Linked DNA regions of Cystobacter fuscus DSM 2262. The protein of the gene in region 1 interacts with the protein of each later gene in a pairwise test. Links are inferred from orthologs where the notes say so. Each region holds a gene or a part of one and is shown on either strand. Other genes may lie near its edges.

Region 1 (7,421 bases):
GTGGACACCGCGATGCCGATGTTGAACTCGCCCCGGACGACGAGCTCCTGGGCGGCCTCGTCCATCTGCGCGTTGAGGTGGGGGTACTTCTTCATCGCCGCGATGACGGCCTTCACGATGAAGGGCAGGAAGGACAGCTTCGTCTTGTCCCCCGTGGCGGCCAGGCTCTCGTTGAGCCGCTTGCGCAGGGCGACGAGCTCCGTGGCGTCCGTCTCCTCGACGAAGCCGAAGTGGGGCGCGGTGAACTTCGAGCGCACCATCTTCTCGGCGATCTTCTTGCGCAGGCCGCGCAGCGGGATGCGCTCGTCGGCCCGGCCCGAGACCACCGGGGGCGCGGCCGGACGCGCGGCGGCGGCGGGAGGCGGCGACACCTCGTTGCGCGAGGAGGAGGCGCCCGCGATGGCCGCCTTCACGTCCGCCTTCATCACGCGGCCCTGCGGCCCGGAACCGGCGATCTGCGAGAGATCCAACCCGTGCTCGCGCGCCATGCGGCGGGTGAGCGGCGTGGCGAGCACCTTGGACGAGGACGCGGCCTCCGGCGCCGCGCTGGCCGCCGCGGCCACGGGAGCGGCGGCGGGAGTGGGAGCGGCCGCCGGAGCCTCATGACCCGACGAGGCCTGGGCGGGCGCGGAGCCTTCGAGCTCGAGCGTGACGAGGAGCTGGTGCACCTTCGCCATCTCGCCTTCCTTGCCGTGCGTCTGCACGACCCGGCCGGCCTTGGGGCTGGGAACGGTGACCGTGGCCTTGTCCGTCATCACCTCGGCGAGGGTCTGGTCCTCCTTGACCAGGTCACCCGCCTTGACGTGCCACTTGACCAGTTCGCCCTCCTGAACACCTTCGCCAAGATCAGGAAGCTTCAACTCGAAGATCGCCATTCGGGTTCCGTTTCGGGATGAGGGGAGAAAGGCGTCAGGTGCCGCTGGCGAGCCCCAGGCGCTCACGCTCCATGAGGCCCTTCATGAAGAACTCGGCGGCGCGGTAGCTCGAGCGCACGAGCGGCCCGGAGGCGACGTAGAGGAAGCCGAAGGACTCGGCGAGCTGCTTGTAGGCCTCGAACTGGGGCGGGCTCACGAAGCGCTCCACGCGCAGGTGGTACTGCGAGGGCTGGAGGTACTGGCCGAGCGTCAGCACGTCCACGCCCGCCGAGCGCAAGTCGCGGAAGGTCTGCTCCAGCTCGGCGTCCGTCTCGCCCAGGCCCACCATGACGGAGCTCTTGGTGTAGAGCCGCTCGGGGCGGTTCTTGAGGTACTCGAGCACCCGGAGCGACTGGCGGTAGGTGGCGCGGCGATCGCGCACGGTGGGGGTGAGGCGCTCCACCGTCTCCACGTTGTGGGCCACCACGTGCGGCCGGGCCTGGGCCACGGTGTCCAGGTCCTGCTCCTTGCCCTTGAAGTCGGGGATGAGCACCTCGACGATCGTCTTGGGCGAGTGCTGGCGCAGCTCGCGGATGGCCGAGGCGAAGTGGCTCGCGCCCCCATCCGGCCGATCATCCCGGTTCACCGAGGTGACCACGATGTACTCCAGGTCCATCTCCTTGACGGCCTGGGCCAGGTGGATGGGCTCCATCGGATCCAACGGCGGCGGCGCGCCCACCTTCACGTGGCAGAAGCGGCACGCGCGCGTGCACACCTCGCCCATGAGCATCACCGTGGCGGTGCCACCCCCCCAGCACTCGGCGATGTTCGGGCAGCGTGCTTCCTCGCACACCGTGGCCAGCTTCGTGCGGCGCACGATGGACTTCACCCGCTCGTACCCCTCGCCGTGAGGGAGACGCACCTTCAGCCACTCGGGCTTCCGGGTGGATTCGGCTACCTGGGGCAGGGGGAAACGATCGGGAGTCGCCATGGGTCGCGGGCCTTCTACGGTTGGGGCGAAAGCAGGGTCAAGCGGGAAGCCTTGACGCGATATGTCAGCTCTCGCGCGGATTCAAACGCTTCTCCCTTCTAACGCGACGCGCGCTTCCAGGCAGCGCGCGTCCACCCCGGAACACTCGCGCCCCCGCATCGAGGCCATGAGCCCGGCGGGCCCGGGTGATGCGCGGCTCGTCCACCGGGCGGGCGAGCACGCCCTTCCGACCAGCCAGCCCTCACGATGTCCATGCTTGGCGGCATGAGGGCCATCCACCTCGGGACGAGCGGGTACGTCTACAAGCACTGGAAGGCTTTGTTCTATCCACCCGGGCTGCCCGCCAGCCGCTGGCTGCCCTACTACGCCCAGGTCTTCTCCACCGTGGAGCTCAACGCTTCCTTCTACCGGCTGCCCACGGAGGACGCGGTGGACGGCTGGTTCGAGCAGACGCCTCCGGGCTTCCGCTTCGCCTGCAAGGGCAGCCGCTACCTCACCCACATGAAGCGGCTGACGGACGTGGGCGAGGGCCTGGAGCGCTTCTTCCGCGTCATCCTGCGCTTCGGCCCGAAGCTCGGTCCGGTGCTCTGGCAACTCCCGCCGCACATGAAGAAGCCGGATCCCGAGCGGCTGGAGCGCTTCCTCGCCGCCCTGCCCCGCGGCATCCACTCCGTCTTCGAGTTCCGCGACGCCGCCTGGTACCACGACGAGGTACTGGAGGTGCTCGACCGGTGGGACGTGTCCCTGTGCGAGCACGACCTCGTCCCGGTGCCCGTGCCCCGCCCCACCGGCAGCTTCCGCTACCTGCGCTTCCACGGCCTGGGGGCTCGCTACGCCGGGCGCTATGGCCGCGCGGCGCTGCGGCCCGTCGCGCGAGACCTGAAGGCGTGGCGCCAGAGGGGACGCGGCGCCTGGGTGTACTTCAACAACGACCTGCACGGGCACGCGCTGCTGGATGCGTTCGACCTGGCGGAGCTGCTCGGCCACGTCCCGGTGCACCCGCCCCCGGACATGCAACGGCCGCCCGAGACGGAGTCATCTCGGACGGCCTGAGTGAAACGGGCGTGAAGCGCCCGGCTCAGATGTGGATCGGGTGACCCAGGGTCATCTCGGCGCCTTCCTTCACGATCTCCGAGAGCGTGGGGTGGGCGTGCATCGTGTGCGCGAGCTCCTCGGTGGTGATCTCCAGGCGGAGCGCCACACAGGCCTCGGCGAGCAGCTCGGTGGCGTGCGGGCCCACCAGGTGGACGCCGAGCACCTCGTCGTACTTCTTGTCCGAGACCACCTTCACCAGGCCAATGCCCTCGTTGGAGATGGAGGCCTTGGTGACGGCGGAGAACGGGAAGATGCCCGTCTTCACGTCGTAGCCCCGCTCCTTGGCCTTCTTCTCCGTGAGGCCCACGGACGCCACCTCGGGGTAGCAGTAGGTGGCCGACGGGGTCAGGTCGTAGTTGATGGGCGTGGGCTTCTTGCCGGCGATGTGCTCCACCGCGAGCACCGCCTCGGCGCTGGCCACGTGGGCGAGCATGGGCGTGGGGATGACGTCACCGATCGCGTACACGTTCGGCTCGGTGGTGCGCATCATCTCGTCCGTCTTGATGAAGCCCCGGTCGGCCTTGATGGACGTGAAGCTCAAACCGATGTCCTCGGTCACCGGGGCGCGGCCCACGGCGGACAGGACGTACTCGGCCTCGATGGTGCGCGTCTCGGTGCCCACCGTCATGGTGAGCTTCACGCCGTTGGCGCTGCTCTCCACCTTCTCCACCTTGGCGCCGGTGTGCACGTCGATCTTGCGCTTCTTGAAGTGCTTCTCGAACTCCTTGGAGACGTCCACGTCCTCGATGGGCAGCAGGTTCGGCAGGTACTCCACCACGGAGACCTGGGTGCCCATGTGGTTGAAGACGGAGGCGAACTCGCAGCCCACCGCGCCCGCGCCAATGACGATGAGGCTCTTGGGAATGCGATCAATCGTGAGGATGGAGTCGCTGTTGAGCACGCGCTGGTGATCCACCTGCACGTTGGGCAGCGACTTGGGCACCGAGCCCGTCGCGATGATGATGTTCTTGGTGTCCAGCGTCTGCTTGGAGCCGTCGTCGGCGGTGACCTCGACCTTGCCCTTGCCGGCGATGCGGCCATGGCCCTTGAGGACCGAGATCTTGTTCTTCTTCATCAGGTAGTCGATGCCGTTGGCACCCTTGGTGACCACCTTCTGCTTGTGCTCCTGGACCTTGGCCCAGTTGACCACCGGCGCCGGCACCTCGATGCCGAAGTCCGCCGCTTCCTTGATGTGATGCAGGAGCGAGGCGCTCCAGAGCAGCGACTTGGTGGGGATGCAGCCCCGGTGGAGGCACGTGCCACCCAGGCGCTTGTCCTTCTCGATGAGGGCCGTCTTCAACCCGAGCTGCGCCGCCCGGATCGCACCGACATAACCCCCCGGGCCCGAACCGATGATCACCACGTCGAAAGTCTCAGCCACGAATGCCTCCGGGGTGGATGTAACCGCGCGGCGCTGATAACCACCCCTCCCGGCTGGAATCAAGGAGTTTGCACCTTGCGACGCTTCCCCGTCCGATCACTCCTCCTGATGACGCTCGCCCTGGTGGCCTTCGCGCGCCTCTATTACGTCACCCACACGGTGCCAGAAGGCGGAGGCGTCCCCGTGCCGCCCCGCGGCATCCCGTCCACGCCCTCCCTCAAAGCCCCGATCTGTCCGACCCTCGAGAAGTCCCTGGAAGGCGTCCTCAAGGCGCCCGAGGACCCCACGGCCCTTGCCGCGGCCCGACGGGAGCTGGACGCCTGCCCCACCCCGCCCATCCGGGCGTGCGAGCTGGGCCCGGCCCTGGATGCCCGCTTCCCGCTGACCGCCGGAATGGCCCCCGCGCGCGAGCTGCTCGACGTGCTGTGTCAGCGCTGCCCCTCGGGGGCCAACCCCTGCGAACAAGCCGTCGTCCGCGCGGTGAGGGCCTCGAGTCGGGGGGCAACACCCCCGCCCGCCCTTCCCCTCTGGCACCTGGAGCACGCTGGCCCGGGAACCCGGGAGGCCTGCGCCGAGGTGGTGCGCGCCCTGCTCGCGCCCGCCGCCCTGGACGAGGAGCCCCTGACGCAGGAGCGCAGGAGCTGGCTCGAGCAACTCACCCCGGTCTGCGCCCGCGAGGGACAGGTGTCTTCTCCGCTGCTGCGGGCCGTCGTGGTGCAAGGCGACGTGCCCGCCCTGGCCTCGCTCGTCCAGACGGCGATGCCCACCACCACGACCGCCGTGCTCAAGCCGGACCGCATCGTGGGCCCCGAGGGGGCGGAGCGGGCCTTCGACGGACAGGAGTCCACGTCCGTGACGCTCCCGGTGGCGGAGCAGGCGCCCGGGTGGCGCAAGGACGGCGCGCTGAGCGCGGTGTTCGAGCCCCCCGTCCAAGCCCTGACAGCCCTGCGCGTGCGCGCGCGAGGCCCGGGCGTGCTGCGAGCCGTGGTCCGGGTGGAGGAAGAGGTGGGGCTGAACGACCCGGACACGCGGACGAACTTCGTCCGCCCCAGGGTCTGCCAGTTCCAAGGCACCGGTCAGTGGGAGTCGTGCGCGCTGCCGGCCGCCCTCCTGAACGTGGAGGCGCTCAGTGTCTTTCCCACGAAAAGTCCACTTTCGCTGATCGACGTGGAAATCCGTGTAACGCGCTGAGGACCGAGACGTTGGAGCGGGCACCATGCGAACTACCCTGCTCGTCCTGACCCTTCTGTCCATGCCCGCCTTCGCCGCGAGTCCCCTCACCGGGCTCGTCGCCGAGTACGAGACGGGCCCGGCCGCCATCTTCCAGAACGACGGCCGCTATGGCGCCTCGGGCACGTCCTATTCGGCCGAGGATCTCCAGCAGAACGCCACCCTCTACCGCACCTGGCGCGCCGCCGTGGAGGCGCGCCTGGGCGCGCGGCATGGCCTCATCCTGCTGTACGCCCCGTTCGATGTGACCACGCGCGCGACGCTGTCGCGGGACATCGACTTCCGCGGAACCGTGTTCCCCGCGGGCACCGTGGTGGACAGCCGCTACCTCTTCGATGGGTTCCGCGGCAGCTACCTCTTCCGGCTCATCGACGGGGAGCGCTTCAAGTGGGACATCGGCGCGAGCGTGCAGATCCGCAACGCCCTGGTGGGATGGGGCGCGGTGGATGGCTCGCGCTACTCGCAGGAGAGCGACATCGGCGTGGTGGGCGCGCTGAAGACCCGGCTGCGCTACGAGCTGCCCTCGCGCGTATGGGCGGGGCTGGAGGCCGACGCGCTCTCCACCTTTGGTCTGGTGGGCAACACCACGGGCGGCATCTACGACGTGGCCCTGACGTTGGGTGTTCCGCTGAACACGCGGGGCGACGTGAATGCCTACGCGCGACTGCGACTCCTCGGGGGCGGCGCGGACGTGACACGCCGCGATATCTACAACTGGGGCAACTTCGGCTTCGCGGTGTTGGGTGTGCAGGCGGACCTCGTGTCCCTGGTGGAGCGGGGCCTCTCGACACCGTGACGGAGCGGGAACATGGTGCGGAGCCATGGACTCGCCCACTTCCCGCACCGTCACCGGCCACATCGACGTCCACCACCGGGGCCATGGCTTCCTCGTCGTGCGGCCCACCCTCACCTCCGAGGGCCTCTCCGCCTTCATCCCGGCCAAGGAGCTGAAGCACCACCTGGCCGACGATGTCGTCTCCGCGAGAATCACCCGCGCGGAGGACGGCCGGTGGAGCGCCAGCGGCTTGTCCCTCGTGCACCGGCCCCGCCAGGAGCTCTATGGCGAGGTAGTGGTGCGCGAGGAGCGCGTGCTGCTCCACCCCGACCGGGACGTGGGCGCGGGCGAGTGGCCCCTGGAGACGGAGGGCGTCGAGGTCCAGCCCGGCGACGCGGTGGTGGGACGCATCGACGAGGACAAGATCCGGTTGGTGCGCAAGCTCGCGCCCGGAGTGGACCGCGCCCTGGAGCGCCTGCTGCTGCGCCATGGCCTGCGCCGCGAGTTCGGCCCGGAGGCCCACGCCGAGGTCCCCCAGGTCCTCGCCCGGCCACTCACGCGGGAGGGCCGGAGGGATCTGCGCGAGGTGCCCACGGTGACCGTGGACTCGCCCACCACCCGCATCATCGATGACGCCCTCTCCGTGCTCCCCGCCGGAGGGGATGGCGCGCTGCGGCTGTTCGTCTCCATCGCGGACGCCGCCGAGTTCATCCCCGAGGGCTCCGCGCTGGATCGCGAGGCGCGCGAGCGGGCCACCAACGTGTACCTCGGAGACACCCTGCTGCCCATGCTCCCCGAGGCGCTGTCGGCGGGCTCGCTCAGCCTGGTGCCGGGCGAGGAGCGGCTGTGCGTCACGGCGGAGCTGCGCATCGATCCGGAAGGACGGGTCACCTCGGTGGATGTCTACGAGAGCCTGCTGCGCTCCTGGGCGCGGCTGAGCTACACCGAGGTGGCGGCGTACCTCGATCGGGGCGAGGTGTCCGAGCCGATGGCCCCGGTGCGCGAGGCGATGCCGTGGTTGCGCGCGGCGGCGGCGCGGCTGGCAGTGGCGCGGGCGGGACGCGGGGGCATCGACCAGACGCGCGACGAGGCCCA
Region 2 (7,473 bases), on another replicon or contig:
CGGTGCGAGCGCCCCCGCGTGTCGACGTAGTGCTCCGCCGTGGACGCGCCGCGGGGGGTCGCCCGCGCGAGCACCAGGACGTCACCCACGAGTCCCGCCTCCATGGCCGCCAGCACGTGATCGTAGTTGCGCACGTCGAGGTGCCAGCGCGCGTGTTCATCCAGCGCGCGCAGTCCCGCGGAGCGATCCGGCACCGCCGCGGGCGCCGCCGGCACCACGAGGTCCAGGTGCCGGTCCAACGTCACGAGCAGCGCCGGGGGTCCGTCCTCGCCCAGGGCACAGGCCCAGGCGGGGAGCGCCAGCCGGTGCGGATCGAACACGTAGGCATCTCTCGGCCCCCGCCCGCCACCGAGCGCCAGCCGGATGATGCCCGCCAGACGCAGGTGTCGCTGGGAATCGTCCATGAGCCGACGGGAGTGTAGGCTGCGCGCGCCTTTCCCCCCAAAGGAAGAATGGCCCTGCTTCCCATGCGCCTTGCTCCCATGCGACTCCTGCTCGCCGCCGCGTTGCTCGTCTCCTGTGCTCCCGCACTGACCCAGCACCCCCCGACCAAGCCCATGCCCTCCGTCCCCGACACCTTCCTGCGTGACTACGCCGAGACGCGCCGCTTCATGAGTGGCCGTCCGCTGGCCGCCCGCATCACCCCCGACGAGAAGACCGTGCTCTTCCTGCGCGGCCAGCCCCGCGCGCCCATCCAGACGCTGTTCGCCTTCGACGTGGCGAGCGGCGAGGCCCGGGAGGTGCTCACCCCCGAGTCCATCCTCAATGGGGCCGAGGAGACCCTGTCCCCCGAGGAGAAGGCCCGCCGCGAGCGCATGCGCGTGAGCGCCCGGGGCTTCACCTCGTACCAGCTGTCCGAGGACGGCTCGAACATCCTCGTGCCGCTGTCCGGCAAGCTCTACCTGGTGGAGCGCGCGAGCGGAAAGTCCCTGGAGCTCAAGACGGGCGCGGGCGTCGTGGATCCGCGCTTCTCCCCGGACGGCAAGCACGTGGCGTACGTGCGCGACAACGACGTGTACCGCCTGGAGCTGGCCTCCAACACGGAGCGCCGGGTCACCAAGGGGGGCACGCCCCTGCTCACCCATGGCCTGGCCGAGTTCGTCGCCCAGGAGGAGATGCGCCGCTACTCCGGCTGGTGGTGGAGCCCGGACGCGCGCTTCATCGCCTATACGGAGTCGGACACCTCGGGCGTGGAGAAGCTCTCGCTCATCGACGTGATGCACCCCGAGCGGGGCGCGGACACCCCGGCCTATCCCCGTCCGGGCAAGGAGAACGCCAAGGTGCGCCTGGGCGTCATCCCCGTCGGGGGGGGCAACACGGTCTGGGTGAAGTGGGACGCGCAGGCCTACCCGTACCTCGCCACGGTGGTGTGGCCGAAGAAGGGGCCGCTCACGCTGCTCGTGCAGAACCGCACCCAGACGGAGCAGAAGCTGCTCGCGGTGGATCCGGCCAACGGCACCACGCGCGAGCTGCTCACGGAGAAGGATGACGCCTGGCTCGAGCTGGATCAGTCGTTCCCGCAGTGGCTCGAGGATGGCTCGGGCTTCCTCTGGTACACGGAGCGCAACGGTGGTCCCGAGGTGGAGCTGCGCGGCGCGGACGGCGCCCTCACGCGCTCGCTCGTGAAGCCGGAGGCGGGCCTGCGCGAGTTCGTGCGCTACGTGGAGAAGGAGGGCGCGCTCTACTTCAACGGCGGGCCCAACCCCTCGGAGAGCTACCTGTGGCGCGTGAAGGACGGCGGGGCCCCGGAGCAGGTGCGCCCGGGCACCACGGGCGAGGCCGTGGAGACGGGGACGGTGTCCAAGTCGGGCGCGCTGCTGCTCTTCACCCACTCGAGCCCCACGTCCATGCCGCGCACCTACGTGGCGCGCGCGGACGGCTCGCGGGTGGGGGAGCTGCCCTCGGTGGCCGTGGAGCCGCCCTTCACGCCGCGCGTGGAGTTCCGCGAGCTGGGCCCGTTGATGTTCCAGTCCTCGCTGGTGCGCCCGCGGGACGCGAAGCCGGGGGAGAAGCTGCCCGTCATCGTCGAGGTGTACGCGGGCCCCACCGTCACCGTCGTCCACAAGAGCATGGCGCCGCACCTGCTGTCGCAGTGGATGGCGGACCAGGGCTTCCTCATCGCCCGCTTCGATGGCCGGGGCACGCCGCTCAGGGGCGCGCAGTGGCAGCGCGCGGTGCACCTGGACTTCTCCGCCGTGACGCTGGAGGACCAGGCCAGTGCCGTCCACGCGCTCGCCGCCGCGGTGCCCGAGGTGGACGAGGCGCGCGTGGGCATCGAGGGCTGGAGCTTCGGTGGCTACATGGCCGCGCTCGCCGCGCTCAAGCGTCCGGACGTCTTCAAGGCGGCCGTGTCCGGGGCGCCCGTGGTGGACTGGCTCGACTACGACACCCACTACACCGAGCGCTACCTGGGGCTGCCGCAGCAGCACCCCGAGGCCTACGAGAAGAGCTCGCTGCTCACCTACGCGCGCGCCGAGGACAAGCCCATCTCCCCGCTGCTGCTCATCCACGGCACCGCGGATGACAACGTGTACTTCTTCCACACGCTCAAGCTGTCCGACGCGCTCTTCCGCGCGGGCAAGTACCACGAGCTGCTTCCGCTCAGCGGGCTGACGCACATGGTGCCGGATCCGCTCGTCACCCAGCGCCAGTACGAGTGGGTGATGGGCCACTTCAAGCGCCACCTCCAGCGCTAGGCGGCCGCCTCCCCTCGCGCGTGGAAAGCAGAAGGCCCGGCTCCTCTCTCGAGGGGCCGGGCCTTCTGTCTTCAGGCCACCTGCCGTGAGCAGTGGCTGAGGGCTTTCAGGTGGCGGCGCGCACGTTCTGCGCCTGCAGGCCCTTGGGGCCGCGCGACACCTCGAACTCCACCTTCTGCCCCTCGGCGAGGGTGCGGAAGCCATCCATGTTGATCGCGGTGTGGTGACAGAACACGTCCTCACCCCCCGCGTCCTGCACGATGAATCCGAAACCCTTCGCGTCGTTGAACCACTTCACGGTGCCAGTTGCCATGGATGCTTCCTCGTCAGGAACCGGTCCCATCGAGACCGGTTCGTTGCCCGTCCCCCGTCCGTCGGGTGACTCTGGATATTTTTGGCGGGCAGCCGAAGGGCTGTCTAGTCGGTTGCCCCGTTTTCCAGACTAGTGGCGTCTGACGTTGTTTCAAATTTCCAGCAGGAGCCGAGTGGGATCCTCGATGCAGTCCTTGATGCGCACGAGGAACTGCACCGCCTCGCGGCCATCGATGAGGCGATGGTCGTAGGAGAGGGCGAGGTACATGATGGGCCGGATGACGACCTGGCCGTTGCGGGCCACGGGGCGCTCCACGATGTTGTGCATCCCCAGGATGCCCGTCTGGGGCGGGTTGAGGATGGGGGTGGAGAGCATGGAGCCGAAGGTGCCCCCGTTGGAGATGGTGAAGGTGCCGCCCTGCAGATCGCTCAGGGTGAGCTTGTCGTTCTTGGCGCGGACGCCGAAGTCACCGATCTTCTTCTCCATGTCGGCGAGCGACAGGGTGTCGGCGTCGCGCAGCACGGGGACCACGAGTCCGCGCGCGCCGCTCACCGCCACGCCGATGTCGTAGTAGCGCTTGAAGACGACGTCCTCGCCCTCGATCTCCGCGTTGACCTGGGGGAAGGTCTTGAGCGCCTCGATGGCGGCGCGCACGAAGAAGCTCATGAAGCCGAGCTTCACGCCGTGCTTGGCCTGGAACTTCTCGTTGTACTGCTTGCGCAGGTCCATCACCTCGCCCATGTCCACCTCGTTGAAGGTGGTGAGGATGGCGGCGTTGGACTGGGCCTGGAGCAGGCGCTCGGCGACGCGGCGGCGCAGGGGCGTCATCTTCACGCGCTCCTCGCGGTCCGCGCGGGGGCGGGGGCCGGAGGGAGCGGCGGGGGCCGGAGCGCGCGCGGGCGCGGGGGCCTCGGAGGCCGGACGGCTGAGCTGACCGAGCGCGTCCTCCTTCATGATGCGGCCACCGGTGCCGCTGCCCTTGAGCTGGGCGACGTCGAGGTTGTTCTCCTCGACGATCTTCCGGGCGGTGGGCGTGATGCGCGTGTCGGCGGCGGCGCTCGGGGCCGGCGCGGCGGCGGGAGCGGGAGCGGGAGCGGCGGCCTGCTGCGGCGCGGGAGCCGAGGCGCTGGCGCCACCGGCCTCGATGGTGCCGAGCACATCACCCACGCGCACCTTGTCGCCTTCCTTGAAGGCGATGGTGGCGATGGCGCCGGCGGCGGGGGCGGGCACGTCGATGGTGACCTTGTCGGTCTCCAGGACGACGAGGGGCTCGTCCACGGAGACGGACTCACCCTTCTTCTTGTTCCACTTGCCGACGACGGCTTCCGTGATGGACTCGCCCAGGGGCGGGACTTTCAATTCAACGGCCATTCTTGGTTCCTCGGAGGATGGCTTCCTCCACGATGAGCTGCTGCTCAAGTTTGTGCGTCTGGGTGAAGCCGGTGGCGGGGCTGGCGGCCTCCGCGCGGCCGATGTAGCCCAACTTCACCGGGTTCTGTCCCCGGGTGGCGACGAGGTCGTGCAGGCGGGGGAAGATGAAGTGCCAGGCACCCGAGTTGCGTGGCTCCTCCTGGACCCAGAACAGCTCGGTGAGCTTGGGCATCTTCGCCAGCAGGCCCGACAGTTCGTCGAAGGGGAAGGGGTAGAGCTGCTCCACGCGCACGATGGCGATGGAGGTGTCCTTGCGCGCGTCGCGCTCCTTGACGAGGTCGTAGTAGACCTTGCCCGAGCACAACAGCAGCCGCGTCACGCCCGCGGGGTCCACCTTGTCCGCGATGACCTCCTGGAAGGAGCCCGTGGCGAGCTCGTCCAGCTTGCTGGTCGCCTCGGGCAGACGCAGCATGCTCTTGGGCGACATGATCACGAGCGGCTTGCGCAGGGGGCGCAGCACCTGGCGGCGCAGCAGGTGGAAGATCTGCGCGGGCGTGGTGGGGTAGACGACCTGGATGTTGTCCTCGGCCGACAGGTTCAGGAAGCGCTCGAGCCGGGCGCTGGAGTGCTCGGGGCCCTGGCCCTCGTAGCCGTGGGGCAACAGCAGCGTGATGCCGCTGAGCCGCCGCCACTTGCTCTCACCCGCGGCGATGAACTGGTCGATGATGATCTGCGCGCCGTTGGCGAAGTCACCGAACTGGGCCTCCCAGATGGTGAGGCCGTCCGGCACGTCCAGGCTGTAGCCGTACTCGAAGCCCAGCACGCCCATCTCCGACAGCGGGCTGTTGTGGATGTCGAAGCGGGCCTTGCCGGTGGGGAACTGGCTCAGCGGCACGAACTCCTTGCCCGTCTGCACGTCGTGGAGCACGGCGTGGCGGTGGCTGAAGGTGCCGCGCTCCACGTCCTGGCCGCTCAGCCGGACGACGTAGCCCTCGGACAGCAGGGTGGCGTAGGCGAGCGACTCGCCCTCGCTCCACTGCAGCTCCTCGGTCTGCACCATGGTCTGGCGCTTCTTGATGACCGTGCGCTCCACGTCGCGGTGGATGTTGAAGCCCTCGGGGACGTGGGCCAGCTTGCCGAGCATGCCGCGCAGGGTCTCCTTGTCCACCGCGGTGCGCACCTCGGGCACGCTCGCCTCGAGTCCGCCCTTGTAGGGCTTCCACAGGCCGTCGAGCGCGTTGGGCTCCTTGAACTGGCTCTCCGCGCGGGCGCGGGTGAGCGCCGCGTCGAACTCCTGCAGGCAGCGCTGCTTGAGGGTGTCGGCCTCCTCGGCGGACACCCGGCCCTGGCTGGCGAGCTGCTGCGCGTAGAGCGTGCGCACGGTCGGGTGCTTGCGGATGATCTCGTACATCTCCGGCTGGGTGAACGACGGCTCATCGCCCTCGTTGTGCCCGTAGCGCCGGTAGCACACGAGGTCGACGACCACGTCGCTCTTGAACGTCTGCCGGTACTCGGCCGCCAGCCGCCCGATGTGGACGCACGCCTCGGGGTCGTCCCCGTTCACGTGGAAGACGGGCACGTCGAGCATCTGCGCGAGCGCGGTGGAGTAGATGGAGCTGCGCGACTCCTCGGGGTCGGTCGTGAAGCCCACCTGGTTGTTGATGACCAGGTGCACGGTGCCGCCCGTCTCGTAGCCCTGCAGCCGCGAGAGGTTGAGCGTCTCGGCCACCACGCCCTGGCCGATGAAGGCCGCGTCGCCGTGGATGAGCACCGGCATCACCCGGGTGCGCGAGCCATCTCCGCTGCGGTCCTGCTTGGCGCGCACGCGCCCCTCCACCACCGGGTTGACCGCCTCGAGGTGGCTGGGGTTGAAGGCCAGCGACAGGTGGATGCCCTGGCCGCTGCGCGTGGTGTGGTCCGAGCTGAAGCCCATGTGGTACTTCACGTCGCCCCGGCCCATGTGCTTCTTGGGATCCTGCGGACCGTCGAACTCGCTGAAGATCTGATCCGGCTTCTTGCCCAGGATGTTCGTCAGCACGTTGAGGCGGCCGCGGTGGGCCATGCCGATGACGACCTCCTTGAGACCCATGCCACCACCCACCTCGAGCAGCGCGTCCATCATGGGCACGAGCGCCTCGCCGCCATCGAGCGCGAAGCGCTTGGCGCCGATGTACTTGGTGTGCAGGAAGTTCTCGAAGCCCTCGGCGTAGGACAGCTTGGTGAGGATGTGGCGCTGCTCCTCCACCGGGAAGTCGGTGCGGTTCTCGGTGTACTCCATGCGCTTCATCAGCCAGCGGCGCCGCTCGCTGTCGAGCATCTGCATGAACTCCACGCCGATGGAGCCCGTGTACGTGCGGCGCAGCCGCCCGAGCAGATCCTTGAGTTTGACGCGCGCCTCGGGGAAGACGTTGGAGCTCTCCACCATCTGCTCGAGCTCGGCGGCGGAGAAGTGCTTGTCATCCGCCATGCCCACGTCGGCCATGTGCTCCATGGGCGGGAGCGGACGGCCGAGCGGATCCAGGTTGGCGCGCAGGTGGCCACGCAGGCGGAAGGCGGAGATCGCCTGATCCACCCGGGACTGCAGCTTCATGTCCTGCTCGAAGGCCACCGTGGGCCTCGTCTGCGGGGCGAGCGCCTGGGCGGCGGCGGGAGCCGCCTTGCCGGCCTTGGCGTCCTTGCCCGGCACCGCGGGGGCGGGGGGTTCGATGGGAGTGGGGTTGAAGATGGGACGGCCGGCGCCGTTGGTGCGCTCGAACACCTCGCGCCAGCTCGCGTCCACACTGGAAGCGTCCTCGAGGTAGCGCGCGTAGAGCCCCTCGATGAAGTCGATGTTTCCGCCAGAAAGATACGAGTCCTGGAAATTCGCCATGGCGTGCTGCCTTTTACTGGAAGGCCGCCCCGTTGGGGGGTTTTCGGCAAGATTTATTGGGAGTGCCCCCGCCCGCGCCTACGATTGAGTTTCCGGGGAACAGCAGGTTTCATGCGCGGCGTGAGCACAACTTCACCTCGGGAGGGCCCGGGGGTCGCCGGATTCGGACGTGTTCCTGGCTTACCCGGGGCTCGGGGAGTGGTAAACCCCCTGGCACTCTCACT

What was found. The genes of interacting proteins can lie anywhere in the genome.
Region 2: the proteins of lpdA (region 1) and odhB interact in binary tests that used the Escherichia coli proteins (3 or more experiments, as listed by UniProt). The link is inferred for Cystobacter fuscus DSM 2262 from one-to-one orthologs.

Annotation. Positions count from the first base shown.
Region 1 is NZ_ANAH02000008.1:105,134-112,554, forward strand. What follows is about bases 2,123-5,017. They hold lpdA (dihydrolipoyl dehydrogenase), read right to left. Parts: upstream 4,322-5,017; coding sequence 2,924-4,321; downstream 2,123-2,923. Other genes in these bases: D187_RS15285 (DUF72 domain-containing protein), read left to right, coding at 2,123-2,898; D187_RS15295 (hypothetical protein), read left to right, coding at 4,397-5,017. In the rest of the region: D187_RS15275 (dihydrolipoamide acetyltransferase family protein), read right to left, coding at 1-875; lipA (lipoyl synthase), read right to left, coding at 910-1,845; more of D187_RS15285, read left to right, coding at 2,098-2,122; more of D187_RS15295, read left to right, coding at 5,018-5,512; D187_RS15300 (hypothetical protein), read left to right, coding at 5,538-6,347; D187_RS15305 (ribonuclease R family protein), read left to right, coding at 6,373-7,421. UniProt on the Escherichia coli protein: Lipoamide dehydrogenase is a component of the glycine cleavage system as well as of the alpha-ketoacid dehydrogenase complexes.
Region 2 is NZ_ANAH02000001.1:741,734-749,206, reverse strand. Bases 2,271-5,269 are described here. They hold odhB (2-oxoglutarate dehydrogenase complex dihydrolipoyllysine-residue succinyltransferase), read right to left. Parts: upstream 4,381-5,269; coding sequence 3,160-4,380; downstream 2,271-3,159. Other genes in these bases: D187_RS02870 (2-oxoglutarate dehydrogenase E1 component), read right to left, coding at 4,370-5,269; D187_RS02880 (cold-shock protein), read right to left, coding at 2,803-3,009; D187_RS02885 (S9 family peptidase), read left to right, coding at 2,271-2,696. In the rest of the region: D187_RS02890 (UPF0489 family protein), read right to left, coding at 1-404; more of D187_RS02885, read left to right, coding at 483-2,270; more of D187_RS02870, read right to left, coding at 5,270-7,249. UniProt on the Escherichia coli protein: E2 component of the 2-oxoglutarate dehydrogenase (OGDH) complex which catalyzes the second step in the conversion of 2-oxoglutarate to succinyl-CoA and CO(2).